Pyxidicoccus xibeiensis: one gene and its partner. The protein of the gene in region 2 binds, or shares a complex with, the protein of the main gene of each other region. Links are inferred from orthologs where the notes say so. Each region holds a gene or a part of one and is shown on either strand. Other genes may lie near its edges.

Region 1 (12,783 bases), on a different replicon or contig from region 2:
CTCCGGGCTCTCCCCCGGGTCGACGTGCCCCTTCGGGAGCGCCCACAAGGGTCGCCCATGGGGACGAATGACGGCCACCTCCCAGGTGCCCGCACTCTCCCGGATGACGACTCCTCCTGCGGACGCCTCGCGTGGCATGCCCGGCCACCCTACCCGAAGCGGGCGGGCAGGTGCTCACCCACCGTGCGCGAAATGGCGCAGCTTGGCCTCCGCCCCCAGCCGGTAGGCGTAGCGCAGGTCCCCCAGCAGCCGGTCCAGCCGCCTGCCGGCGACGTGCCCCATCAGCCTCGCGCAGAAGCGCCGCGACAGCCGGTTGGCTTCTTCGTACCGCCAACGCTCCTGGGGGGAGAGCTTCTCCCGGTAGGACACCCGGTCGAACAGCCGCCGCAAGAGCTCCGCCGCCCAGGCCTCCACGCCCTCGCCCCAGCGGTGCAGCAGGCAGACGGCGAACTTGTCCACCTCCGCCTGGGCCTCCAGCTCCAGCAGCGACACCGTCCGCCCGTGCGACGCCGTGTGCGCCACGTAGAGGAAGTGGCTGACGCCCTCGGCCACCTGGCAGTACCCCTCCAGGTCGCCGTCCAGGACGTACCCCATGGGGCCGGCTTCATAGGGCTTCAGCCTGTCCAGCAGCGCGGGGGACAGGTACAGCGCCAGCTCCAGCGCGTCCCCGGCCTCGTGGACCAGCAGCTCCTCCTCGGCGCGCCCGGTGCCGCCCAGTTGGACGGCCGACTCCGTGTCCACCACGAAGCCCTCGGCCCTTGCCTCGCACGTGAAGCCGTAGATGGCCTCCAGGTGGTCCTGCATGCGACCGATCATCTTTACGCCTCCGAGCCACGCCACTCGACGCCACGCCACGCCCTGCGCCCCCCGCCGCCCGGCTAGTTCGCCAGCTGCCCCTTCGACAGGGGCACCATCCCCGCGTCCACCAGCACGCGCTCCAGCCGGTCGTTCCCGGTGCGCACCCAGGACTCGTAGACCTTGAGGGCCCCGGCCGGGCCGGCCTGCACCATGCCCCGCGCGGCAATCTCCTCCAGCACCTCCACCAGCAGCCGGAACTTGTCGTGCAGCTCGCGGTACACCTGGGCCGCCGGGGACAGCTCCGCCACCTGCCCGTACGCCGTGCCGCCCATCTGGATGTAGTAGTCGGGGCCCACCGCCCCGCTCTGCAGCGCTCCGGAGAAGAAGCCCGCCGTGTACAGGGACACGTCCCCCAGCCGTCGCAGCGTGCGGATGCGCTCGTGGCGCTCCTGCTGCAGCGCCTGGTGGTACAGCACGGCCAGCGGCTCGCGGTCCTTCCGGCCGTCCTCCTCGCGGGTGAACAGCTTGTCGGTCAGCGCGAACTCCGACAGCAGATTCACCAGGTAGAACTCCGTCGACTCGCCAATCACCACCCGCTGCCGCCCGATGACCTCGTCCAGGAGTGACTTGAAGAACTCCTTGAGCGACAGGGACGCCACCAGTTCACTCATTGACACCTCCCGCCTTCCCGGAAGGCCACCGCGCCCCCGGGGGACACCCCGAAGGGTACCAACGGCCCTCGGACGCCGCAAAGCCAAGGTCAATGATTCCAGGCACTTGCGCTGGCACTCGCCCCTGCCGAGTGCTAATCCGCAGGCCTGTGACGGGGGCGGGGAATAACTCCCGTCACGGTGGGGTGGAGCCGTAAAACCATAGGAATGCCGCGTATTTGGCAGCAACCGGGCCGGCGGTCCGGCATCGCTTGACGGGTCGACTTCCCTGGTTATTATCCGCGGCGCCTAGGCGTTAGCACTCACGAGGTGCGAGTGCTAATGCCGCGGGTCGTCAAAGGCCCTAATCAACCCCCAAGCGGTGTCCCGGCCGGCAGTACCCCCGGGCCGGGCACCACATAGAAGGAGAACGACCATGAAGATTCGTCCCCTGCAGGATCGGCTCATCGTCAAGCGCGTCGCCGAGGAGACCAAGACCAAGGGCGGTCTCTTCATCCCCGACACGGCGAAGGAGAAGCCCCTCGAGGGCAAGGTGATCGCCGCGGGCAACGGCAAGGTGCTGGAGGACGGCAAGGTCCGCCCGATGGACATCAAGGCCGGCGACACCATCCTGTTCAGCAAGTACGCGGGCACCGAGATCAAGCTCGACGGCGAGGAGCACCTCATCCTCCGTGAGGAGGATGTGCTCGGCGTGATCGAGAAGTAATCCGTCCCTTCCCACCCCTTTCTAAGGACTCAAAATCATGGCGAAGGACATTCTGTTCGATGTGCGCGCGCGCGAGGCCATTCTGCGCGGCGTCAACATCCTGGCTGACGCGGTCAAGGTCACCCTCGGCCCCAAGGGCCGCAACGTGGTCATCGAGAAGAGCTTTGGCTCGCCCACCATCACCAAGGACGGTGTGACGGTCGCCAAGGAAATCGAGCTGGAGAACAAGTTCGAGAACATGGGCGCGCAGATGGTCAAGGAGGTCGCCTCCAAGACGTCTGACGTCGCGGGTGACGGCACCACGACGGCCACCGTGCTGGCGCAGGCCATCTTCCGCGAGGGCGCGAAGCTGGTCGCCGCGGGTCACAACCCGATGGAGATCAAGCGCGGCATCGACAAGGCCGTGGTCACCATCGTCGCCGAGCTGAAGAAGATGGCGAAGCCGACGAAGGATAAGAAGGAGATTGCCCAGGTCGGCACCATCTCCGCGAACGGCGACTCCACCATCGGCCAGATCATCGCGGACGCGATGGAGAAGGTCGGCAAGGAGGGCGTCATCACGGTGGAGGAGGCCAAGGGCCTGGAGACCACCCTGGACGTGGTCGAGGGCATGCAGTTCGACCGCGGCTACCTCTCCCCGTACTTCGTGACGGACCCGGAGCGCATGGAGGCCGTCCTCAACGACGCGCTCATCCTCATCCACGAGAAGAAGATCTCGTCGATGAAGGACCTGCTGCCCGTGCTGGAGCAGGTGGCGCGCGCCGGCAAGCCGCTCGTCATCATCGCCGAGGAGGTCGAGGGCGAGGCCCTGGCCACCCTGGTGGTGAACAAGATCCGCGGCGTGCTGAACGTGTGCGCGGTGAAGGCGCCGGGCTTCGGTGACCGCCGCAAGGCCATGCTCGAGGACATCGCCACCCTGACGGGCGGCAAGATGATCGCCGAGGACCTGGGCATCAAGCTGGACACGCTGACGCTCCAGGACCTGGGCCGCGCCAAGCGCATCACGGTGGACAAGGACAACACCACCATCGTCGACGGTGCCGGCAGCCAGAAGGACATCGAGGCGCGCGTGAAGCAGATCCGCGCGCAGATCGAGGAGACCACCAGCGACTACGACCGCGAGAAGCTGCAGGAGCGGCTGGCGAAGCTGGTCGGCGGCGTGGCCGTCATCAACGTCGGCGCGGCCACCGAGACGGAGATGAAGGAGAAGAAGGCCCGCGTGGAGGACGCGCTCAATGCGACTCGCGCGGCCGTCGAGGAGGGCGTGGTGCCCGGCGGCGGCGTGGCCTTCATCCGGTGCCTCAAGGCGCTGGACGGCCAGCAGTTCACGACGGGTGAGAAGTTCGGCGTGGACATCATCCGCCGCGCGCTCGAGGAGCCCCTGCGCCAGATCGTCGGCAACGGCGGCCTGGAGGGCAGCGTGGTGGTGAACAAGGTCAAGGAGAGCACCGGTCCGTTCGGCTTCAACGCGGCCACCGGCGCCTACGAGGACCTGCTCGCCGCCGGCGTCATCGACCCGGCCAAGGTGAGCCGCACCGCGCTGCAGAACGCGGCCTCGGTCGCCTCCCTCATGCTCACCACCGAGGCGATGGTGGCGGAGCGCCCGAAGGAGGAGAAGGAGGCCCCGGCCGGCGGCGGTATGGGCGGCATGGGCGGTATGGGCGGCATGGGCATGTAGCAGCCCCCACCCCGGCGCCACGCCGGGGTGACTGCACCCTCGGGCGGCCTCCGGTTCCCACCAGGGAGCCGGGGGCCGTCGTGCTTTCGGGGTAAGGTGGCGCGGGCCCTGCCCGGCCCTTAACTTGGAAGACACAAGGAGGAAGTGCCCGTGAAGCCCGTGAAGATCTACACGACGAACTATTGTGGGTACTGCGTCCGCGCCAAGGACCTGCTCAAGCGCAAGGGTGTGGACTACCAGGAGGTCGACGTCACCGGGGACGACTCCATGCGCGCGCAGCTGGTGGAGATGAGCGGCGGCCAGCGCACCGTGCCGCAGATCTTCATCGGCGACACGCACGTGGGCGGCTACTCGGACCTGTCCCGCCTGGACACCGAGGGCAAGCTGGACCCGATGCTGGCCTAGCCCAGGCAGGCAGGCGACCGGCCCGGATGCTCGGAGCGCCGTGCATAGCTTCCCCTCCAAGGCACACCACCCTTTTCGCGGGAGGTCGCAATGGCGGGAGAAGAGCAACAGACGGGCACCCGGGACGAGCACTACAACCTCATCAGCGCGCTGTACCACCTGCTGAAGGGCACCTCGGTGGGTGAGCAGTACATCCGGGACGCCGAGGAGTCCGGCGACCAGGAGCTCGCCCAGTTCTTCCGGGACTGGCAGGACGAGCAGCGCAACCTGTCCGAGCGGGCGAAGAACCTGCTGGGCAGCCGGATGCTCGGCGGCCAGAAGGCCGGCACCGGCCGCAAGCGCTCCGCCAGTGGCGGCAAGAGCGTCCCCACCCGCGCGGTGAAGGACCAGATCAACGCCAGCGTGAAGTCCGGTGGCAACGCCGAAGACGACATCGTGGACGAGGAGTCCAAGGAGTCCTTCCCCGCCAGCGACTCGCCGGCGCGGTACTGAGCCTCCGGCACGAGCGCCCCCAGGCGGGTTTCTGGATTCCTCGGGGGCGTTCGTCTTGGATGGCGGGCCGTGACTCGTCCCGGCCCGTCCCTCCTCGCGCGCGCCGCCGCGCTGCTGGCCCTCGCGGCCGTGTCGTTGTCCGTGTCCTGCAAGGGCGCCTCCGTCCAGGTGAAGCGCTCCGTGCCCGCGGACCTCGCGGTGTCCGCCGTCGTCGTCTATCCCTTCGGCTTCCGCTGGGAGACGCCGGCCTGGCGCGCGGTGGAGCTGTCCCAGCGGCTGGTGGACGTGGCCCTGGCCGAGGCGGCGGAGCAGGCCCTCTTCTTCGGCCCCACCGAGGTGCGCGTCTACCGCCCGGACGAGGACAACGCCTGGGCCGCCAGCGACGCCGTCGCCGTGCTGGCCGCGTACGGCGTGCGCCCGGACAGCGCGCTGGTGCTGCGCCCCCGGGCGGAGAAGCGCGTCCAGGCCGGCCAACGTGAACTGGTGGACAGTCGCGGCCGCACCGTGGGCCAGAGCGCCCAGGAGGCGGTGACGTACCTGGGCACCGTGGAGGTGCTGCACCCCGCCACGCGGCAGGTGGTGCTGGAGGTGTCCGGCGAGGCGGCGGCGGACCCCTTCGCGGAAGTCACGGACGAGGGCGCGGACCCGGCGCCGGAGCTCACCCTGCTGATGGCGGACCTCACCCGCGAGGCGCTGAAGGGGCTGTCGGGCACCCTGAAGCCGCCCCGCGCGCCCTCTCCGCCCGTGGCCACCTCCGTGGCGTGGGTGCCCTGGGAGACGCTGGAGCTGGGGCCGGAGCTGGCGGCACGGGACGCCCTGGACGCGGAGCTGCTGCGCCAGCAGCGCCTGCGCTTCGCCAACCCCGGCCTGGAGCCCGCCGTCCTGGACACGCTGGCCCGGAAGCCCGGCGGCCTGTACGTCCGCGCAGCCCCCGCGGGCGCGAAGCTGGCGGCGGGAGACATCGTCCTCTCGCTCGACGGCCGCCCCGTCCCGCCGCAGGCCCTCGCCCGGACGCGCCTGGCTCCTGTTCCGTCGGAGGCACGCGTGCAACAAGCCTCTGGGCAGATTGTTTCACTCGTGCTGCCCTGATGTTTTCAGTCGCGCGCGGACGCGCGTCGGGCTTGCCCCCCCGGGCGACTCGCACCTAAAGAGGACCCCATGATGGAACCCAGGCCCGAGGTCACCCAGACCGCCCAGACAGAACAGGAAGGCCGCAGCACGCGGATCCCCATCCACGAGTGGACCGTGGAGGTGGTCGCCGGCCCGGACAAAGGCAAGAAGGTGACGACCCAGGACGGGCTCGTCCGCGTGGGCTCGGACCCCGCCAGCGACCTGGTCCTCACGGACGTCACGGTGAGCCGCCGCCACGCGGAGGTGGAGCGCAGCGCGCGCGGCCTGCTGCTGCGCGACACCGGCAGCCGCAACGGCACCTTCCTGGACGGCCGGCAGGTCATCCAGGCGTACCTGTCCAGCGGGGACAAGATTGAGCTGGGCAAGACGAAGCTGTCCGTGAAGGTGGCCCCGCGCCCCACGGAAATCGAGGTGGCGGGCGCCGAGTCCTTCGGCGCGCTGGTGGGCGCCTCGGAGAAGATGCGCTGGGTCTTCACGGAGCTGCGCCGCATCGCCCGCGAGGACATGAGCCTGCTCATCGAGGGTGAGACGGGCACCGGCAAGGAGCTGGCGGCGCGCGCGGTGCACCAGCACTCGGCCAGGCGGCACGGCCCCTTCAAGGTCGTGGACTGCAACCTCATCTCCGAGGAGAAGGCCGAGCGGGAGCTGTTCGGCGGCCTGCGCGCGGGGGACAACGAGGACCGCGAGGCGCGCGGCGTCTTCGAGGCCGCCCGGGGCGGCACCCTCTTCCTGGACGAGGTGGGCGAGCTGCCGCTGCCCGTGCAGGGCAAGCTCCTGCGCGTGCTGGAGACGCGCGAGGTGCCGTCGCTGGACGGGCAGCCGGTGGCGGTGGACGTGCGCGTCATCGCCTCCACGCACCGCAACCTGGAGGAGGACGTGCGCCAGGGCCGCTTCCGCGCGGACCTCTACTTCCGGCTGGCGGTGGCGCGCGTGCGCCTGCCGCCCCTGCGCACCCGGCGCGAGGACCTGCCCGCGCTGGCCCAGGCGCTCTCCCAGACGCTGCGCGCCAGCGTGACGCTCACCCCGCAGACGCTGGCCCTCTTCGAGGGCTACGACTGGCCGGGCAACGTGCGCGAGCTGCGCAACGTGCTCGAGCGCGGCGCCCTCATGGAGGAGACGGGCAACAGCAGCTGGCTGGACTTCCTCGCCCAGCCCTCGCGGCGCGCGGAGGGCCAGGCCCCCGCCACCGACGTGTCCGCCATCGTCTCCACGCTGCCGTACCACGAGGCGAAGGACAGGGTGCTGGCCGACTTCGAGCGCTTGTACTTCGCCGAGGTGATGCGCACGGTGGGCTTCGACATGAAGGCCGCCGAGCAGCGCACCGGGCTTTCCATGCAGAGCCTCTACCGACTGTTGAAGAAGAACGGGCTCCGTCTCAAGGACCTGAAGAACGCCGAGGGCCTGGAGAAGTAGGAGCCACCCGACTCGCAGTCCCACCCCAGGGAGAACCACCGCATGTTGCGTCGTGTCGCCGTAGCATCCGTCGTCCTCACCGCCGCCTGTGCCGGTCAGCAGAAGACCGAGGGCGCCGCGCAGGGCACCCAGCCCACCAGCACCGAGGAGCGCGTCCGCATCACCAACCAGCCCCCGTTCGACCTGGTGGCCTGCTTCCCGCGCGAGACGGCGGTGCCGGACCAGACGAGCCAGGGCGTCGTCCTGGGCTCGCTGCTGGCCGTGCGCCCGCAGGTGCAGGAGTGCCTGGTGGACCCGAAGAACCGGGGTCCCGCGCCCACGACGAAGGTGTCCGTCAAGACGACCGTCACCGACCAGGCCACCACCCACGCCGTCACCGGGGAGAACCTCACCCCCGAGGGCACCGCCTGCGTCCAGAAGCTGGTGGACACGGCCGTCCAGCCGGCGCTGCTCGCCAAGGGCGCGCAGCCGGTGGAGGCCACCATCCCCTTCGAGCACACCGCCAGCGGCCTGAACTCCGTCACCTTCGGCATCAACGAGGGCTCGGACTTCACCGGCGCGGTGCGCCTGGGCCTGCCGACCTGGTGTGACTGCTACGCCAGCTTCAAGGACAAGGTCCCCCCGACGCTGACGGCCAAGGTGAAGCTGGTGAAGACGAACGCGACGCCGGCCGAAGTCACCTTCGAGCCCTCCGGCAGCACCGAGGGCGACCAGGTGTCCGCGTGCCTCCAGCAGAAGATGGCCGCGCTGCCGGCGAAGCTGTCCACCGACGAGCTGACCTTCGCGTACCGCTTCGTCCACTTCAACTCGCAGGCCTCGGAGGCCGCGGCGGCCACCCTGCCGTCCGAGCTGCGCTTCCTGCAGCTGGACCTGGTGCGCACGCAGCGCGCGGCGGACGCGGCCATGGCCGACGGCGCCCGCGCCCCCGCGGCGCAGGCCTTCGCCGAGGTGGTGGAGCGCTACCAGAAGACGAAGAACTACAAGCTCTTCGACGAGCTCGAGAGCAAGTGCAACGCCCTGGTGAAGGCCGACGCCCGCGTGGTGGAGACCATCCAGGCCCGCCAGGCCACGGAGCAGGCCGCGCTGGCCATTGCCCAGGAGATGAAGACCAAGGACGCCGAGGGCTGGACGGACGCCGAGGCCGCCACCCAGAAGAACCTGGACGAGACGATGAAGGAGCTGACCGAGGCCCAGAAGATCGCCACCCAGGACAAGTCGGCCTGCCCGAAGAAGTCCTACAAGTAGCCGTCACGCTGGCCTGAAAAGCACGAAGGCGCGGGAGCCCGGATTCCGGCTCTCGCGCCTTCCGTGTTTCAGGAGTGCCCCGGGGTGCGCCCGGGGCCCGCCGCGCCCCCCGCGCTACGCCGCGGTGACCTTGTCGTCGTTGGCCGCGCCGGACTCGCGCATGCGGACGCTGACGAGCTTGGAGATGCCCGGCTCCTCCATGGTGACGCCGTAGAGGGTGTTGGAGACCTCCATGGTGCGCTTGTTGTGGGTGATGAGGATGAACTGCGACTGCTTGCTCATCTCCTTCACCATCTCGTTGTAGCGGCCCACGTTGCCCTCATCCAGCGGCGCGTCGACCTCGTCCAGGAGGCAGAAGGGCGTGGGCTTGATGAGGAAGATGCCGAAGATGAGGCCCACGGCGGTGAGGGCCTTCTCGCCACCGGAGAGCAGATTCACGCTCTGCAGCTTCTTGCCGGGCGGCTGGGCGACGATTTCCACGCCGGGCTCGGCGTTGGGCCCCTCGCTGGTGAGGATGAGGCTGGCCCGCCCGCCGCCGAACAGGCGCGGGAAGATGGCCTGGAACTTCTCGTTCACCACGTCGAAGGTCTGCTTGAAGCGCTCGCGGCTGGTGGCGTCGATGCGCTGGATGGCCTCCTTGAGCTGGACGATGGAGTCCTGGAGGTCCTTCTTCTGCGCGGTGAGGAAGTCGTAGCGCTTGGACAGCTCCGCGTGCTCGTCGATGGCGGTGAGGTTGATCTCCCCCATCTTCTCCACCTGGGCGCGCAAGTCCTTGAGCTCCGCCTCCGTCTCCGGGGCGAGCGCGGGCAGCAGGTGGTAGCGGTGCAGCTCGTTCGCCAGCTCCACCTGGTGGCGCTCGCGGATGCCGGCCGACAGGTGCTCCAGCTCCAGGGCAATCTCCCGCTCGCGCAGGGAGATTTGCGACAGGCCCTGCATCAGCTCGTCCACGCGGCCGCGCAGCTCGCGGAACTCCGTGTCCTGCTCGCGCACCTCGGCGGAGGCCGTGACGTGCGCGGCGCGGCGGGCCTCCAGCCCCTCCGCGGCCAGCCGGTGCTCCCCGGCGCGCTGGGCCAGCCCGCCCTCGGTCTCCGTGGTGCGCCGCTCCAGCTCTTCCACCTTCGCGCCGCCCTCCACCACCGTGGCCTGCAGCCGGGTGACGCGGGTCTCCATCTCCCGGCGCTGCGTCACCAGGCTGTCGAGCTCCTTGCGCGCGGACTCGCCGCGCTCGCTGCCCGCGGCGACCTTGATGCGCAGCCCCGTCAGGTCCGCGTTGGCCGTCTCCGCGCGCTGGCGCAGGGACTCCTGCTCCGCCACCAGCTGCCGCACGCGCTCCTCGCGGCCCTCGCGGTCCGCCTGGCCATGCGCCACCTCGCCGCGGCTCGTCTCCTCCTCGTGGGACAGGCCGCTGTGCGTCTGCGCCAGCTGCGCGTCCTCGGACTCCAGCGCCCGCAGCCGCTCCCGCACCCGGGCCAGGTCCTCGCCGGCCTTGTGCAGGTCCTTCTCCTGGCTGGCGAGATTCACTTCCTCCGCGTGCTGGTTCTTCGCCAGCCCCTTGAGGACACCCTCGGTGTGCCCCATCTGCTTCTGGAGCGTGTAGTGCCGGGTGAGGATTTCGTTGTAGCGCTCCTCCACCCGCGCCACCTCGGCGGCCAGCTCGGCGATTTCGCGCTTCTTCTGGAGCGCGCCCACCGCCGCGCCCTCGCGCTCACCGCCGACGATGGTGCCGTCCGCGCGGAACACCTCGCCGTCCAGCGTGACGAGCGTGCACGGCGGCCCGCCCGCGTCCGAGTAGGCGCGCGCCGTGGCCAGGTCCTGGACGATGACCACGTCCCCGAGCAGCAGCTGCACCAGCGGCCGCAGGGAGTCCTCGCACGTCACCTCGCGCGGGGCATGGGCCAGCACGCCGGAGCGGCTGAAGTCCGGCTCCAGCGGGGCCGGCAGCGAGTCCAGCGCGGGCACCGGCAGGAAGCTGCCCCGGCCCTCCGCGTGGCCCTTGAGGTACTCCACCAGCTCCACGCCCTTGTCGCGGCTCTCGACGATGACGTGCTGGAGCCGCTCGCCCAGGGCCGCCTCCACCGCGCGCTCGTAGCGCTGGGTGACGGAGATGACGTCGGCCACGAGGCCGAAGATGCCCTGCTCGCGGGCCACGGTGCCCGCGCGCATCATGACGGCGCGCACGCCCCGGTCGAAGCCGTCGTAGTTCTTCTGGATGTCCTCCAGGGACGACAGGCGGCTGCGCTTGTCGCTCAGCTCCTCGCGCAGGGCGATGACCTGGATTTCGTTCTCCGTGAAGTCGGCGCGGGTGCGGCTGAGCGCCTCCTCCTCGTGCCCCTTGCGCTCGGCCAGCTCCGCCGCGAGGTGCCGGGTGTCCTCCACCCGCTTCGCCACGTCGCCGCGCACCTTCTCCAGCTCCGACTCCTGGCCGCGCAGCGTCTCCAGCTCCGCCTGGAGCTTCGCCCGGCGGGCCTCCAAGTCGGTGCGCTGGCGGGCCAGGTTGACGAGGTTGCTCTCGTGGTTGGCCAGCCGCCCGGCCACCGCGACGAGCCCGGCGCGCTCCTGCTCCAGGCGCATCGCCACCTCGGTCTGCAGGTGCGACACGCGGCGCAGCTCCTCCTGCGCCACCTGCATCGCGACCTCGTCCTCCTTCCACGAGCCGGCGATGCCGGACAGCTCCGCCTCGCGCGCGGCCATGGCCTCGGCCATCTCCGCCTGGCGCGCCAGGAGCCCCTCCAGCTCCGTCCTCGCCCCGGCCACGCGGGCGCGCGTCTCCTCGAGGTCGCGCTTGCCGTACGTCAGCTCCTGGGTGTCGCGCTGCACGGCGCTCTCCAGCGCGTGCACCTCGGCGGCGAGCGTCTGCAGGGCGGCGCCCTCGGCGTCCAGCTCCGCGCGGCGCTTGGTGATTGCCTCCTCCAGGCCCTTCACCCGGTCCAGGCTCTCGCGCTCCTCGGTGCCCAGGTTCTCCAGGCGGGACTTGAGGACCTGCTTCTCCGCCAAGAGCTCCAGGTGCCGGTGGCTGGCCGCGTGCAGGTCGATGTCCCGCATGCGCGCCTTGAGCTTCTTGTACTTCTCCGCCTTCTTCGCCTGGCGCGACAGCGCGTCGAGCCGCTTCTCCAGCTCGTTGGTGATGTCCGTGACGCGCAGGAGGTTGGCGTCGGTCGCCTCCATCTTCCGCTCGGCGGCCTTGCGGCGCGCCTTGTACTTGGTGACGCCCGCGGCCTCCTCCAGCAGGTGGCGCCGGTCCTCCGGCTTGCTGGAGACGATGAGGCCCACGCGGCCCTGCTCGATGATGGAGTAGGCCTTGGTGCCGACGCCCGTACCGAGGAACAGCTCGGTGATGTCCAGCAGGCGACACAGCGTCTTGTTGATGAGGTACTCCGAGTCCCCGTTGCGGAACAGGCGCCGCGTGACGGTGATCTCCGAGTAGCCCTGGTACTGCGGCGAGAGCTGATCCGTCTCGTCCACGAGGAAGGTGAGCGACACCTCCGCCATGGAGAGCGGCGGCTTGTTCTCCGAGCCGTTGAAGATGACGTCCTCCATGCCACGGCCACGGAGGTTCTTCGCGCTCTGCTCGCCCATCACCCAGCGGATGGCGTCCACGACGTTCGACTTGCCGCAGCCGTTGGGGCCGACGATGCCCGTCACGCCCTCGTCGAAGGTGAAGACGCTCCGCTCCATGAACGACTTGAAGCCGGTGATGTCCAACCGCTTGATTCTCATGCCTGCGGGCTCCTGGGTGACGCGCGGAGTGCGAGGGGGTAAGCGAGCGCGAGGCCGAAAAATCGGCCTCGGAACGATCGGCAGGAGTACCAGTCGCCCACCGGGCGATCAAGCGTGACCATGCCTCAGGTGGCCATACGTTCGGCTGCTTGCCCTTCAACCGGGCTTGCCGAGCGCTGCGCCATCCGTTCCGTGGGGTTGCAAAGTGGGAGCCCCACCCTACCTTCCAATTGCTTTTTCTGGAGGTTGCCTACGTTCCAGCCCTTTCTTGCCCTGACGCTCCTCGTGGGAGCGTCCCCTACGCCGGACGTAGCACCCCGGTCTGACATGCCGGCGGTTGCTTCCTCGTCGGCATGTCCCAACCCCTACTTCCCACTGGAGGACGGCCTCAAGCTCACCTACCGGGCAGGCAAGTCCTCGCAGATGGAGCTGTCCACCAAGGACGTGTCGCCCGTGCCCGAAGGGCTCAAGGGCACCGTCGCGGTGAAGCTGAAGAACCGCCAGGGCGAGACGGAGGCCACCTGTAC
Region 2 (14,520 bases):
GGACGAGGGTGCGGCGGCCAGCGGGGTATTCGTAGCGGCCGGAGGTGCGGCCACTCGCGACGTGGCGCGTGGCGCGAGGCCCGGAGGCAACACGCTCGTCGCGGGGCGCACGGCCTCCTGCGGACCGGGGGACGCGGGGGCTGGAGCCGCCGCCAGGGGGGCGGCCGGAGGAGGCGCACTCACGCCAGGCCCGGTAGCGCCGACGGCCGGAATGCGGGTGCTGACGGGCGGCATGGGTGCGGCGGGCGCCGTGCTCGTACCAGCGCTGTCGACGCTGGCAGGCGGTGCGGAAGCAGGCTCGGGGCTGGCCGCAGCCTGTGCGTCAGCGTCATCCACGGGCTCGCCCATCACCAGCGGCTCGTCGTCCACTCCCGCTATCGCCGCGGGTGGGGCGGCCTCGACGCTCCGGGAGGCCTCCCCTGCCCCATCATCATCCGGGACGAGGTACGCCAGCCCGACGCTCACGGAGTGGACGACCTCTTCCGAGCCCGCGCTCCCGGGGCCATCCACGGAGATCGACAGCTCCGAGGACAGGTCCACCGGCGCCCCCTGGGCCTCCAGGGTTCCGGTCACCTCGGGGACGTCGGCCTCGACATCCACGTCGATCTCCGCCACCGCCGCGAGCACCTCGTCGGGCAGGCGCGACCTGACGGGCGGGGGGGCCGTCGGAGTCACGGGGGCCGGAGCCGCGCTCCCCATCATCTCTCGCGCCCGCGCGCCGGCCGGCGTGCCCCGCCGCGCGTACAGGTCCGCGAGCATCTGCTGCACGCCCCGGTGCGCCGGGTCCAGCTCCAGGATGAGCTTGCTCGCCGCGATGGCGCGCGGGAGGAAGCCCTCCTTCGCGAAGCCCTCGGCGGCGGACTGGTAGGCGGTGATGGCCCGCTCGCGCTGGCCGGCCTTCGCCCACGCGTCACCCGTGCGCAGGCGCGACTGGAGGTCCTTCGGGTCGGCCTGGCAATACTCCTCGTAGAGCTCCGCTGCCTTGGAAAAGCGCCCCTTGCTGAAGGCTTCGGTGGCCTTGTCCTTGAGCTTGCGCAGCTCCATCAGCGAGCCCCCTCGACGGCGGCGGCGTCGCGGCTCAGCGCCGCCCCAGCCGCCTCACGGACCGTGAGGAAGTAGTCGCTCTTGAGCGCGTCCAGCGACTCGGACTGCGCGGGGGTGCCAATCTTCTTCAGCGCGGAGGCCGCGGCGGCGCGAATCTCCGGCAGGTCGTGGAACAAATCTCTCGCCACCACCTCGGCCGCCTGCGAGTCGCCAATGGCGCCCAGCGCCAGCAGCACGTCCCGCCGCGCGACGCTGTTGGACTCGTCCAGCGCCTTGATGAGCGTGGGCACCGCGTCCTTCGCGCTCATCCGTCCGAGCAGCGCCGCCGCCAGCGCCGCCTCCGGACCGCCCTCGCGCACCACGGCCTGGAGCACCCCCGAGGCCGAAGCCGATGACGGAACGCCCGTTCCACGGGTCAGCGCGTCCAGCGCGACCAGCTTCTCGCTGCCCATCTTCGGCACCATCTCCACCAGCGCGGACTGGCCCGCGTCACCCGCGTCCGCCAGCACCTGCGCCAGCGCCTTCTGCAGGTCGCGCTCGGGCTCGAGGAGCCCCGCCTTCGCCAGCTCCACGCCCTCGGGCCCCAGCCGCGCCAGCCCCGTCAGGGCCGCCAGTCGCAGCGGACCGCTCGAGTCCTGCGTGTAGCCCTTGAGCAGCTCCAGCGCCCCCGGGGCCTTCAGCGCCCCGAGCGCACGCAGCAGCGTGGCCAACGGCGCCAGTCGCTCGGGCTCCACGTCGTCGTGCAGCTCGGTGGGCACGCGGGGCTGCACCACCGCGCGGCCGGACTCCCGGGCGCGGGTCGCGTTGAGCGCCTTGACGCGCTCCATCAGCGTGGCCTGCTTGGAGGCCCGGTCGTCGTTGCCATGGGCATGGCCCGAGCGGGGCGTCGGCGCCGCGGACGGGTCGAAGCCCGGGCCATAGCGCTCCGGCAGCGGCTGCGTCACCCAGTCGGCGCGCAGCGCCTGCAGGCTCGTTGCCTCCTGCTCGTAGAGCTTCTGCAGCGCGGGCACCACGGAGGCGTCGCCGATGGCGGCCACGGCCTCCACCGCGAGCATCCGCAGCGACGCGTCCGGCTGGTTGAGCCACGGCGTCACCTTGCCCAGCAGCGGCAGCGCCGCCGGTCCCAGGCCCGCCACGGCCTGGAGGCCGCTGGCGGCGGTGACGGGGCGGGCCAGCCGCTCACCGATGGGGTCCACCGGGCAGCCGCCCCGCGAGCGCATGCCCCGGCCCGCGGCCAGCGCCTCGGGGGGAGCGCCCTCCAGGACGATGGCGCACAGCGCGGCGTCCGTCTGCGGCGAGCGCGGGAAGGCGAGGATGGCGTCGAGCGCCAGCGGGCTCACGGCGCTCTTCTCCACCGCCACGGCCTGGAGGCGCGGCGCGGCGGCCGGGTCCTGCAGCTTCGTCAGCGCGGAGATGGCGGACTCGCGCAGCTCCGGGAAGCTCTCGTCCAGCAGCAGCGCGATGGCGCCCACCGCGCGCTTGTCCCCGGCGTCTCCCAGGCCGCGCACGGCGGCGGCGGCGAGGATGACCTGGCTGTCGCGTACCAGGGGCAGCAGGCGGTTCACCGCCTCGGGCCGGCCGCTCTTGCCCAGCTCCTCGGCGGCGCCCACGCGCTCGGGCAGCACGCCCTCGGTGAGGGCCAGGAGGTTGCGGTCCCACTGGGCCTTGGCCTCGGCGGCGACCACCTCCGCCATGGCGCCGGGGACGTTCGCGCTCTTGAGCGCCTGGACGATGACCTGCCGCGTGGCGCGGCCCCTCCGGCCGTACTGGAGGGTGAGGTAGGCCTTGGCCTTGTCGTTCTTGACCTTGGAGAGCGCCATGGCGGCGCGCCCCTGCACGTCCTCGTCAGGGTCCTCCAGCAGCTCGCCGAGCAGGTCCACCACGCGGGGGTCCTGGCTCTCGCCGAGCGCCACGGCGGCCTCGGCCCGGACGATGGCGGCCAGGTCCTTGGCCGCGCGGGTGAAGAGGACGAGGTCGTCCGCGTTGCCCTGGTCCGCCAGCTTCTTCACCGCCAGGGCCCGGACCTCCGGCCGGGGGCTCTGGAGGTCGGCGAGGAGCTGGTCCCGGCTGCCGTTGCAGCCGAGAGCCAGGGCCAGGATGAGGAGGAAGGGGCGCGCGCCGGTTCGCATCGTTCTCCGCTGCGGGCAACGTGGAAAAGTCGGCGCCGGTTATATCAACGAGCCCCTCCCCCCGCCCAATCCACCGCGTCAGACTTCAGCGGGGACGGCGGGGACCCCGGGGAGGGGGGCGGCCTGCTCCCCCTCGTGGGCCCTCGTTGCTCCAGCGAGGCGCCGCGCCCCGCTCCTTCTTCTTGCCCCAGTCCTGGAAGCCGCCGGACTTCTCGGAGGCCCCCCGCTCGGCCCTGGGTCCCCGGGCACCGGCCCGGACGACGCGCTCGTTGGGGTTGCCCCGGTCGTCGGTCGGCTTCCACTCCTTGCGAGCCGGACGGCCGCCTGCTCCTCTTGCACCCTCACCGCCGGCGGCCGAGCGCCCTCCCGGGCCACCCCGGCCCCGAGGCGCGCCGCCCTCGGAGTCCCGCGGCTTCCACTCCCGGCGCTCCGGACGGCCTTCGCCGCGCGAGGCACCCGCTCCACCGCGAGGGCTGAAGGACTTGCGCTCGGGGCGGCCCGCGCCGCCCGTGCCGAAGCTGCGGCCCCGAGGCCCGCCCTCTGAGCGACCCGCGCCACCGAAACGCGGCCGGTCCGAGCCGCCCGCGCCACGCTCGGGGCGACCGGCGCCACCGAAACGCGGCCGGTCCGAGCCGCCCGCACCCCGCTCGGGGCGACCGGCGCCGAAGCTCCGGGCACGCGGCCTGTCCTCACCACCGGCGCCCCGCTCGGGGCGACCGGCGCCGAAGCTCCGGGCACGCGGCCTGTCCTCGCCACCCGCGCCGCGGTCCGCACGACCCGCACCACCGAAACGCGGCCGGTCCGTACCACCCGCGCCACGCTCGGGGCGACCCGCGCCACCGAAGCCGCGCGAACGAGGCCTGTCCTCGCCACCGGCACCACCGGCGACGAAGGTACGGGAACGAGGCCTGTCCTCCCCTCCCGCACGGCCCGCGCCGAAGCCACGCGCACGAGGCCTGTCCTCACCACCGGCGCCACGGCTCCGGGGCGCTCCGCCCTCGTCGCCACCCGCGCCCCACGTCTTGCGCACCGGCCGACCCGCGCCAGCAGCACCGAAGGGGCGAGCCCGAGGCCGGTCCTCACCACCCGCGCCGCGGCTGCGAGGCGCACCGCCCTCGTCGCCACCCGCGCCCCAAGACTTGCGCTCCGGACGGCCCTCGCCTCGCGAGGCACCAGCGGCCGCACCCCGAGGGCTCCACTCCTTGCGCTCGGGACGACCGGCGCCACGGCTCCGAGGCGCACCGCCCTCATCACCACCAGCGCCCCACGACTTGCGCTCGGGGGCACCCGCCCCCCGGCTCCGGGGCGCAGCACCCTCATCACCACCGGCGCTCCACTCCTTGCGCTCGGGACGACCAGCACCCCGGCTGCGAGGCGCACCGCCCTCTTCAGCACCGGCGCCCCACGTCTTGCGCTCCGGACGACCCTCGGCGCGAGGCCCACGGGCCCCAGCACCCGCCGGGCTCCACTCCTTGCGCTCGGGACGGCCGGCACCGCCGACCCCGAAGCCCCGGGCCCGCGGCGTGGACTCGCCACCCGCGCTGCGAGGCGACGCACCCTCCTCGCCGCCGCTCCACTCCTTGCGCACGGGACGCCCCTCACCGCGAGGCGCACGGCTGGCACCGCCACCCGCGCTCCACTCCTTGCGCTCCGGGCGACCCGCGCCGGCAGCACCGAAGCTCCGGGCGCGCGGCCTGTCCTCGCCACCCGCGCCACGGCTCCGGGGCGCACCGCCCTCGTCACCACCACCACGCGACTCGCGGCGCGGCGGACGCCCCTCGTCCGCGCCAGCACGCGTGCGGCCAAACCGGACCTGCCCGGTGCCACCCTCGGTGGCGGGCTTGCGCTCCCGCTTCTCGGGACGGCCCTCCGCCGCCGAGGCCTTCCGGGGCGCCGGAGCGTCATCGTCCATCGACAGCTCTTCCTCGTCCGACTCGAAGCCCGGCGCCGCGCGCCCGTGCCGGCGGGGCGGCAGCCTCAGCTCCACGGCGGGCGCCTGCGCCCGGCCATCCGACACCGCGTTGAGCAGCTCCACCTCGGAGGACTTCAGCGAGCGCAGCTCTCCGGGCCGCATGCCCTCCACGCCCACGCCCGCGTACGCCGGACGGAACAGGCGCACCACCGGGTGCCCCACCGCGGCGCACAGCCGCTTGATGAGGTGCGGCCGGCCTTCGGCCACCACAATCTTCAGCCACGTGTTGCGCTCCGCCGCCTCGAACACGTCCACCGACAGCGGCGTGGCCATGCCGTCCTCGAGCCGCACGCCACCGCGCAGCTTGTTCAGCGTGGCCGGGTCCGGCGCGCCCTTCACCTTCGCCAGGTACATGCGCGGCACCTGGAAGCTCGGGTGCGTCAGCTTGTGCGCCAGCGCCCCGTCGTCCGTGAAGAGCAGCGCGCCCTCCGCGTCGTAGTCCAGCCGTCCCACCGGGAACAGCCGCTTGCCCGTCTCCTCCACGTAGTTGGCCACCGTGGGCCGGCCCTGCGGATCCGACAGCGTCGTCACGACGCCGATGGGCTTGTAGAGGATGTAATACGACGTCTCATCCGGCGGCGTGACGAGCGTCCCGTCCACCGCGACCAGGTCCTTGCCCGGCTCCACCCGGCTGCCCAGCTCCGTCACCGTCTCGTTGTTCACCGTCACACGGCCCGCGGTGATGAGCTCTTCTGCGTGCCGGCGCGATGCCACTCCCGCGCGGGCCAGGTACTTCTGTAGTCGTTCGGCAGCCATACTTGCCTTCTTCCATTCAGCCCGTCACTCGGGCTTGGGCCCCTCTTCGCCCGTCACGGGCTTCGGGGGCGTGTCCAGGACGCTGGAGCTGACCTTCTGCGTCCGGTCAGCGGCTTCAATCGCCTCTTCCAGCTCCTCTAGCGCGGCCTCACTCGCCGCCGCGCTCTTCTCCATCCGCTTCGTGAAATTCGGGTCCGACAGCGTCTCCACGGTACCCGCCGCAACCGGCGCTGGCTGCGCTTCCTTCTCTACAATCTCCCGGTGCTCCTGCGTCAGCTCGTGGAACTCACGCAGCGTGGGCAGGGCCGAGAGGTCCTTCAGGGCGAAGAACTCCAGGAACTCGCGCGTGGTGCCGTAGAGGATGGGGCGCCCCACCTCCTCGCGCTTGCCGAGGATCTTCACCAACTTCCTGTCAATCAGCGCCTTCAGCACGGCGCCGCAGTCCACCCCGCGGATGTCCTCAATCTCCGGCCGCGTCACCGGCTGCCGGTACGCGATGATGGCCAGCGTCTCCACCGCCGCGCGCGTGAGGCGCTGCGGCTTCACCCGCAGGTAGCGCCGCACGTACTCACCCGAGTGCGGGTCCGTCCGGAACTGCCACCCGCCGGCGACTTCATACAGCACGATGCCGCTGATGCCGTCGCGGTGGATGCCGGACAGCTGGTTGAGCGCCTCGGCGATGAGCTCGCGCTCGATGCCCGTGGCCAGGTACAGCTCGTCCACGGACAGGGGCCGCTCCGCCACGAAGAGCACGCTCTCGATGACGGTGCGGATGCGGTCCGGCGACAGCTTGCGGCTCTTGGAGACGAGCTTCTCGAAGGACGTCTCCAGGTCGGGCGTGACTTCGTCGTCCGACGAGTCCTCCTCGATGGCCGCCGCCTCCACCTCGTCCAGCTCGTCGTCCGGGCCGGGCCCGGTGACGGCGGCGATTTCCTCCTCGGAGAAGGGTCCGGGGCCGCCGGGCGTGCCCGGCTCGGGGGCTTCGTCGTCCCGCGGGCCTTTTCTACCGGTAGTCACTGTCGTCGACCTCCGTGGGAGCCAGCTTCTCCAGGGCGTCCCCGTTGGGTAGCAGCAGGATGGGACCGAGCGGCTCGTCCTGGACCACCCGGATGAGCCGCCGCTTCACCATCTCCAGGATGGCGAGGAAGGTGATGACGATCTCCTGCCGCGAAGGAGTGTCCTCCTCGGTGAACAGGCTCTCGAAGAGGACCTGTCCATGGGGGCGCAGGCGCTCGACGACGCGGAGGATGGCCTCGGACAGCGTCACCCGCTCGCGCACCACCTCGTGCTGCAGCTTGGGCTGCAAGCGCTCCAGCACCCGGTCCAGCGCCTCCACCAGCTTGAGGACGCTGAACTCCTGCAGCCCCACCTCGTCCTCGGGGATGGGCACTGACTCCACCGGCACGTTGCGGGTGAAGACGTCGCGGCCGAGCAGGTCTTGCGCCGCCAGCTGCTCGGCGGAGTCCTTGTACTTCTGATACTCGAGCAGGCGCCGCACCAGCTCCGCGCGCGGGTCCTCCGCCTCCTCCACGGCCGCCAGGGCCTCCGCGCCCTCGGGCACCGCCGCGGCGTCCTGCCGGGGCAGCAGCATGCGGGACTTGAGGTGCGCCAGCGTGGAGGCCATCACCAGGAACTCGCCGGCGATGTCCAGGTTGATCTCCCGCATCCGCTCCAGGTGCGCCAGGTACTTCTCCGTGATCAGCGCCAGGGGGATGTCGAAGATGTCGACCCGGTGCTCCTTGATGAGATGGAGCAGCAGGTCCAGCGGACCCTCGAAGTTGGGCAGCGCGACGCGGAAGGAGTCACCCGGACTGCGGGGCAGCTCCCCATCACGAAGGGCCTCATCGGCCGGTGCGCGTCCACCCTCACTCACCGGAGGTCCTTGGACTGCCTTCGAAGGAGTGGGGGGAACGGCTCGTCATCGCGTAAAGGCCCGACTTTCCTTGGCCTTGGGCGCAAGTCGGGGGGACACACCTCCTTAGCAGTGCCCCTCAGGTGGGTCAAACAATCGGCAGTGAAAGCCCGTTCAGTCACTCCACCTCAGGGGATGCCCACCGCGCCGCGGACCTTGTCCATCAGGCGGGTGGCTTCCGAGCGGGCCCGGTGGGCGCCCTCCTGGAGGATGCGCTCCACCTCGGCCGGGTCGGCTACCAGCTCGGCGTACCGCTGACGGGCCGGGCCGAAGGTCGCATGGTAGGCCTCCAGGAGCTTCTTCTTGTAGTCCCCGTAGCCCTTCCCGCCCGCCTTCCAGGACGCGTCCACGTCGCGGAAGTCGGACTCGGGCAGCATCACCTTGAGCAGCTGGTAGAGCGGTGACGGCACCTTCTCGTCGCCAATGACGAGCTCCAGCGGCTTGGGTGCCTCCACGGGCGTGGAGTCCGTCTTGATGGACATGATGCGCTTCTTGATCTCCTTCTCGTCCCCGAAGAGATCAATGGTGTTGCCGTACGATTTCGACATCTTCAGGCCGTCGATGCCGGGCACCACCGCGGTGGACTCCTGGATGCGCGAGGACGGCAGCTTGAGGATGCCGGGCGTGTGGCCGCGCTCCTTGCCGTCCGGGTCCGCCGGGTCGTAGCCGGGGACGTACTGGGTGTTGAACTTCACGGCCCAGTCACGCGCGAACTCGATGTGCTGCACCTGGTCCCTGCCCACGGGCACCACGTCCGCGCTGTAGAGCAGGATGTCGGCGGCCATCAGCACCGGGTACGCGAAGAGGCCGAAGTCCGGGCTGATGCCCTTGGCCACCTTGTCCTTGTAGCTGTGGGCCCGCTCCAGGTGCGCGTGCGGCGTCACGGTGCCCAGGATCCAGTACAGCTCGAGCACCTCGCGCACGTCGCTCTGCCGGAAGAGGACGGCCTTCTTCGGGTCCAACCCGAGCGCCAGGTAGGTGATGGCGGCGTCCCGGGTCAGCTCCAGCGCGAGCTTCGGCTCCCGGATGGTGTTGAGCGCATGCAGGTTGGCGATGAAGAAGTACGCCTCGGCGCCAGCCTCGTCCTGGAGCTGCACGAACTGGCGGAGCGCGCCGTAGTAGTTGCCGAGGTGCAGCTTTCCGGACGACTGCACGCCTGAGAGGATCCGCATGTCGGTTCCGAATCAAGTGACGGGTGGTGGACGCGGCTGGTTCGCACACCCGCCGCGCCCCTGCAACCTTCCGTTACGGCTGACGCGCTTCCGTCGCCTTCTGGAAGTGGGAGCGCCCTCTCCCTGGAACTTTGCATCCCGCACGTAAATCCCAAGGAAATCCGGGCACTTGCGGTTGAGGGGACGGTGGGTACCACGCTACCCTGACCGGACCACCTGCGAGCACGAGCAGCCCCACCTTGGAGGACGCACCCGCATGGAGTCATTCAACGGAAGTCTCGCCAGCTATCGCCTGCAGATGGTGATGCCGCCGCTCTTCACGGCCCCCGGGGTCGAGGGGACGCTGAGGGTGGAGCGGGGCGCGGTGCGGCGCTGCTTCCACGTGAAGGACGGGTACCTGGTGGGCGAGAGCTCCAATGACCCGCGCGAGCACCTCTCGCAGGTGCTGGTGAGCCTGCGCATCCTGGACGCGCCCCGGGCGGCGGCGGCCTTCGAGGCGGCGGAGGGCGCGGGCACGCCGTACGGCACCTTCCTGGTGCAGCGCTGCTTCGTGGAGCTGCCCCGGCTCATCGAGGCGCTGGAGCACAAGGCGCGCGAGGCCCTCTTCGACTGCTACTCCTGGGAGTCGGGCGAGGTGGAGTTCACCCCGGGCCCGTCTCCCCTGCCCCGGGCGGTGGGCATGAAGCTGCCGCTGGCGACGCTGCACCGGGACGCGGTGTCGCGGCTGCGCGAGTGGACGATGTTCCGCGACATCTTCCCGCGCCTGGACGTGACGTTCCGCGTGTTTCGCGAGTTCGCCGTGGAGACGTACTCCGAGGAGGAGGACGTGCTGCTGGACCTCGCGGCGGGCGGGGCCACGCTGGGTGAGATGCTGGCGACCGCGAAGGAGGCGCCGCTGTTCGCCGCGCGCTGGGTGCTGCACCTGTACCGGCGCGGGGCGCTGGCGCCGCAGCGGGCAAAGGGCCCGCAGCTGGGCGAGTCCGCGGAGCTGGCGGAGCTGCTGAACCTGGTGAAGCGCTTCCTGGAGTCGGGGAAGTACGACCACGCGGTGGCGCTGGCGGCGCAGGTGCTGGAGCGCGGGCCGGTGCCGGAGGCGCACGCGCTGTACCGCGAGGCGGAGGTGCGGCTGACGCTGGCCCTGAGCGACGAGCTCTTCGCGCTGGACGGGCGGCTCGTCTTCGAGCCGATTCCGCGCCCCACCCCGCCGGACCTGACGGCGGATGACCTGTACCTGTACTCGAAGCTGCGGGGCAGCCGGAGCATCCGGCAGGCGCTGCGCACGGCGGCCATGGGCGAGCTGGCGGCGTCGCGCTCGGTGCACCGGCTGATGGCGTCCGGGCTGATTCGCGTGGCGCCGCTGCCAGGAAGCGAGCGGACGGCCACGCCCCGGCGCACGAGCACGGACCCGTACGGCGTGCCCATTGCCGGCGTGGGGACCTGAGCCGGCGGCACGCCTCACGGAAGAGACTGCCGCTCACGCGCTCGGTATTCGGGCGTCCACAACAGCCCCAACTCCAGGGGGATATCGCCAAAAGGCTCCGCGAAGACGCTGCCGTCGCCTTCGTGGAGTCCAGCGCGGGCCCACCCGTCGTCCGTACTCCGGAAGACCTCCAGGGTTCGGCTGAGCGGGTCGATGACCCACGCGTGAGCGGCGCCCTCCAGGTGATACAGGGGCAGCTTGCGCACTCGGTCCTTGACCATGGTGGACGGGGAAAGCACCTCACAGACCCAGTCCGGCGCTTGCGTCAGCCAGGGCGTTTCGGCCTCCGGAGGCTCCGGCACACGCTCCCGGCGCCAGCCAGCCAGGTCCGGCACGACCACGTGGGTCCTGAAGTGCAGCTCCGGCTCGTCAAGGAACCACCACCCACCTGGGCCGCCCTGGGCCATTTCATAGGGAAGCGTGAGCAGCGCCCCCAGCCTGGAGGCAACCCGGAGATGTCCGTATGCCGGCCGGGGTGAGGCGTAGAGCTCGTCCGCGATGATCTCCCCCACCCCTCCGACCGGCAGCTCGTCGATGTCCTCATACGTCGCCGGCTTCTTCCCCTTGCCCTGCCCCATTGCGTCCACCTCCCACCGCGCCAGGCCTCTACCTGGAGGGTAGGCACTCTACGGGCCTGTCTGACATCCACAGCAGCCCCAGCTCCAGGGGCACGTCGCCGAAGGGCTCCGCATGCACCGGGCTCCGCCCTTCATGGAACTCGGTGCAGAGCCACCCGCCCGCCTGACGTCGGTACACCTCCACGGTGCACCGGAGCGGGTCGATGACCCATACGAGACCGACCCCCATGCAGTGATACAGCGGCAGCTTGAGCTCGCGGTCCGCGGGCGCGGAGGGGAACTCCACAACTTCGCAGAGCCAGTCCGGCGCGGTCGACACGAAGTGAGCGTCCCGCCCGACGTCATCCGCGATACGCCCCTGGCGCCAACCCGCGAGGTCGGGAACGAGCACATCCCGCCCGAAGCGCAGCTCCGGTGCAGGGAGGAGACACCACCCCCCCGGCCCATCAAACCCAAGGTCGAAGGCACGTACGAGCAGATGGAGCAGCCGGGTGCACGTGAACTGGTGCCTCACCGAGCGCCGCCGTGCGACCAGCCCGTCACCTATCAGCTCACCCACCCATTCCGCGGACAGCGCCTCGAGATCCGCGTACGTCGCCCGCTTCTTCACGCACACCATGCACGCACCTCCCACGTCGTGCGCGAAGCATACAACCCATCAGGTCATCCACTCAAGGCCGGGGCTTCCACCGCCCTACGTCGCCGTCTTGCGCTTCTTCGCCTTCGGGACGAAGACGTCGCTGCGTGGGTGGAACTCGTCGTAGACGGAGCGCAGGCGCGCGCTGTTGACGTGGGTGTAGATCTGCGTGGTGGCCAGGTCCGCGTGGCCGAGCATCTGCTGCACGGCCCGCAGGTCCGCGCCCCGCTCCACCAGGTGCGTGGCGAACGAGTGCCGCAGCTTGTGCGGGGAGATGGGCTTGAGGATTCCCGCCTTCAGCGCGTACCGCTTGAGCAGCTTCCAGAAGCCCTGCCGCGTGAAGCCCGCGCCGCGCGGCGTGACGAAGAGCGCGCGCGACTGGCGCCGGCCCAGCAGCGCCGGCCGGGCCACGGACAGGTACTCCTGCACCTTCTCCACCGCCACGCGCCCCAGGGGCACCAGGCGCTCCTTGGCGCCCTTCCCCTTCGCCACCAGGTAGCCGGCGGTGAGCTGCAGGTCATTGACGCCCAGCCCGCACAGCTCGCTCACGCGCAGGCCCGTGGCGTAGAGCACCTCCAGCATGGCCTTGTCGCGCTGGCCCGCCGTGGTGCGCTCGTCCGGGGCCGCCAGCAGCTGCTCCACCTCCTCCAGCGTGAGGAACGAGGGCAGCTTGCGCGCCGAGCGCGGCGTGTCCAGGTCCTCCGTCGGGTCCTTCTCCGCCAGTCGCTCGGCGATGAGGAAGCGGTGGAAGCCGCGCAGGGCCGCGAGGTGCCGGGCCTGGCTGCGCTTGCCCACGCCGCGCTTGCCCAGCGCGAGCAGATGCGCGGACACGTCGTCCTGCTTCGCCCGCGTCACGTCGTCCAGGCCGCGCGCGCGCAGGTCCGCGAAGTACACGGTGAGGTCGGCGGCGTAGGCATCCACCGTCTTGCCGGACAGCCCGCGCTCCGCGCGGATGAAGGCGATGTACGCGTCGAGGAGCCCTTCCATCGCCGCCACGCTACCGGAGGCGCGCGCCGAGGCAACTCGGCGTCCCAGGCCTTCCCGGTCGCCCGCTCAGCTCCGCGGCGCCGCGCCTCCATCCGCCGACGCCGAAGCCGACTCCAGCGCCTGCACCACCCACGGCCACCCCACCAGGATGTTGCCGGGAGAGCGCAGGCACGCGTCCGCCACCGCCAGCACCTCCGCCGGCCGCGAGCGCACCGCCAGCGCCAGGTGCCGCCCCAGGAACGGGTGCGGCAGGTAGCTCAGGTTGTGATGCCGCACCGGCACCCAGCTCAGCGTGGGGCGCCCCGTCCACTTCTCCACCGCGTACGCCACCGCCGAGGCCAGCACCTCCAGCGCGTACAGCGGCAGCCGGAAGGCGCTCACCAGGAAGGTCACCAGCGCGCTGGCCGCCACCGCGCCCGCGAAGGACACGTTGGCCGCGCCGCTCCACACCACCATGGGAATCACGCTGGTGGCGACGGCCGCCACCTGCACCCGCACCACCGACGGGCCCCGCCCACCGGCGACGCTCGCGATGCTCCCGGACGCCAGCCCCGCCACCACGCCCATGCACGCGCCCACCACCATGCCGGCCGCGCCGCCCAGCAGCGGCCCGAAGGCACCTCCCGCCGTGGCATGCAGCCCCACCACCATGGACAGGCTCGCCAGCGAGCCCAGCAGCACCCCCGCCGCCAGCCCCGACACCAGCGCCAGCATCAGCCCCGCCGCCGAGCAGAACAGCGCCGACATCCCCCACCCGCCCCGCAGCGGAATCCCCGCGCCGAACAACACCAGGCCCAGCAGCCCCGTCATCAGCGGCGAGCCCACCACCAGCAGCAGCAACAGGCGCCGGACGTAGAGCCCCGCGGCCCGGCCGCCCTCGGCCTGCTCACGCCACAGCTGGCCGATGCGGCCTCCGGGCATACGGATGCCCGCGGCGCGGAGCCTGTAGTGCAGGTCCACCGGCCGGAAGAGGAGCAACAGCAACAACTTCAGCAGTCCGGGCACCTGCTCCGGAGCATCCACGGGTCCTGGCTCTGTGCCCCCCTGTGCCACGGTGGCCCCCCTTCGTCAGGTTCAATCCCCTAGACTACCCTTGCCCTGCCGGAGGATTTCAAGCGTATCGCCGATGAGTGAAATCACCGTGGACGGTTCGTTGAGGGTCACCCCCCCGTCCAGGATGAGCTCCAGCCCGTGTCCGAGCTCGGCCTTGATGTCCTTCGCGTCCGTCAGCGGCACACCCTCGGTGTTGGTCGCCGACGTCGTCACCAGAGGGCGGCCCAGCGCCCGCGCCACCTCTCGCACCAACGGCGCGTCCGGTACGCGGATGCCCACCTGCTTCTGCTTGGACATCATCAAATCCGGCACCAGCCGCGTCGCCTCCAGGATGAAGGTGAACGCACCGGGAGTGAGACCCTTCATCGTCCGATACGCGAAATTGCTCACATGGGCGTATTTGGCCACGTCAGACAGGTCCGGGCACAGGAAGGACAGGGGCTTTTTCTTGTCGCGCCCCTTGAGCTGGTACAGCCGCTCGATGCCCTTCTTCGAGCTCAAGTCGCAGCCCAGGCCGTAGTACGTGTCCGTCGGGTAGGCCAGGAGCCCGCCGCGCTCGAGCACCTCCACCGCCCGCTGCACGTGGCGTGGCGAGGGATGCTCCAGGTCCACCTCGAGGATGGGTGCGGCCATGATGTCTCCGTGCCTCCTGTCCCGCCCGGGGGGTTCCGGGCCGGCGCGGGCGCAGCCTACGCCGTTCCCGCCGCCTCGTCCGTGCGGATCTCCTTGCTCGCCGCCAGCGCCCGCCGGGTGAGCACCGGGCCCACCAGCTCGTGCGCGGTAATCATCGCCACGATGAG

The links.
Region 1: the proteins of LXT23_RS34095 (region 2) and smc are in contact, whole or in part, in a crystal structure (PDB 3ZGX), measured with the Bacillus subtilis proteins. The link is inferred for Pyxidicoccus xibeiensis from one-to-one orthologs.

What each region holds. Positions count from the first base shown.
Region 1 is NZ_JAJVKV010000015.1:150,922-163,704, forward strand. What follows is about bases 8,454-12,594. They hold smc (chromosome segregation protein SMC), read right to left. Parts: upstream 12,257-12,594; coding sequence 8,654-12,256; downstream 8,454-8,653. Other genes in these bases: LXT23_RS41005 (hypothetical protein), read left to right, coding at 8,454-8,539; LXT23_RS41015 (TapB family protein), read left to right, coding at 12,584-12,594. Also shown: LXT23_RS40960 (NUDIX hydrolase), read right to left, coding at 1-138; LXT23_RS40965 (hypothetical protein), read right to left, coding at 175-816; LXT23_RS40970 (hypothetical protein), read right to left, coding at 879-1,469; co-chaperone GroES, read left to right, coding at 1,885-2,175; groL (chaperonin GroEL), read left to right, coding at 2,213-3,853; grxC (glutaredoxin 3), read left to right, coding at 4,004-4,258; LXT23_RS40990 (hypothetical protein), read left to right, coding at 4,349-4,750; LXT23_RS40995 (hypothetical protein), read left to right, coding at 4,820-5,839; LXT23_RS41000 (sigma 54-interacting transcriptional regulator), read left to right, coding at 5,912-7,294; more of LXT23_RS41005, read left to right, coding at 7,337-8,453; more of LXT23_RS41015, read left to right, coding at 12,595-12,783. UniProt on the Bacillus subtilis protein: Required for chromosome condensation and partitioning.
Region 2 is NZ_JAJVKV010000009.1:351,944-366,463, forward strand. What follows is about bases 5,840-8,602. They hold LXT23_RS34095 (segregation and condensation protein A), read right to left. Parts: upstream 7,775-8,602; coding sequence 6,905-7,774; downstream 5,840-6,904. Other genes in these bases: LXT23_RS34085 (pseudouridine synthase), read right to left, coding at 5,840-5,901; scpB (SMC-Scp complex subunit ScpB), read right to left, coding at 5,926-6,918; trpS (tryptophan--tRNA ligase), read right to left, coding at 7,942-8,602. Outside these bases: LXT23_RS34075 (cyclic nucleotide-binding domain-containing protein), read right to left, coding at 1-1,044; LXT23_RS34080 (HEAT repeat domain-containing protein), read right to left, coding at 1,044-3,173; more of LXT23_RS34085, read right to left, coding at 3,259-5,839; more of trpS, read right to left, coding at 8,603-8,985; LXT23_RS34105 (DUF4388 domain-containing protein), read left to right, coding at 9,242-10,426; LXT23_RS34110 (Uma2 family endonuclease), read right to left, coding at 10,441-11,043; LXT23_RS34115 (Uma2 family endonuclease), read right to left, coding at 11,072-11,662; site-specific tyrosine recombinase XerD, read right to left, coding at 11,738-12,667; LXT23_RS34125 (hypothetical protein), read right to left, coding at 12,734-13,720; LXT23_RS34130 (L-threonylcarbamoyladenylate synthase), read right to left, coding at 13,742-14,353; LXT23_RS34135 (cation:proton antiporter), read right to left, coding at 14,410-14,520. UniProt on the Bacillus subtilis protein: Participates in chromosomal partition during cell division. May act via the formation of a condensin-like complex containing Smc and ScpB that pull DNA away from mid-cell into both cell halves.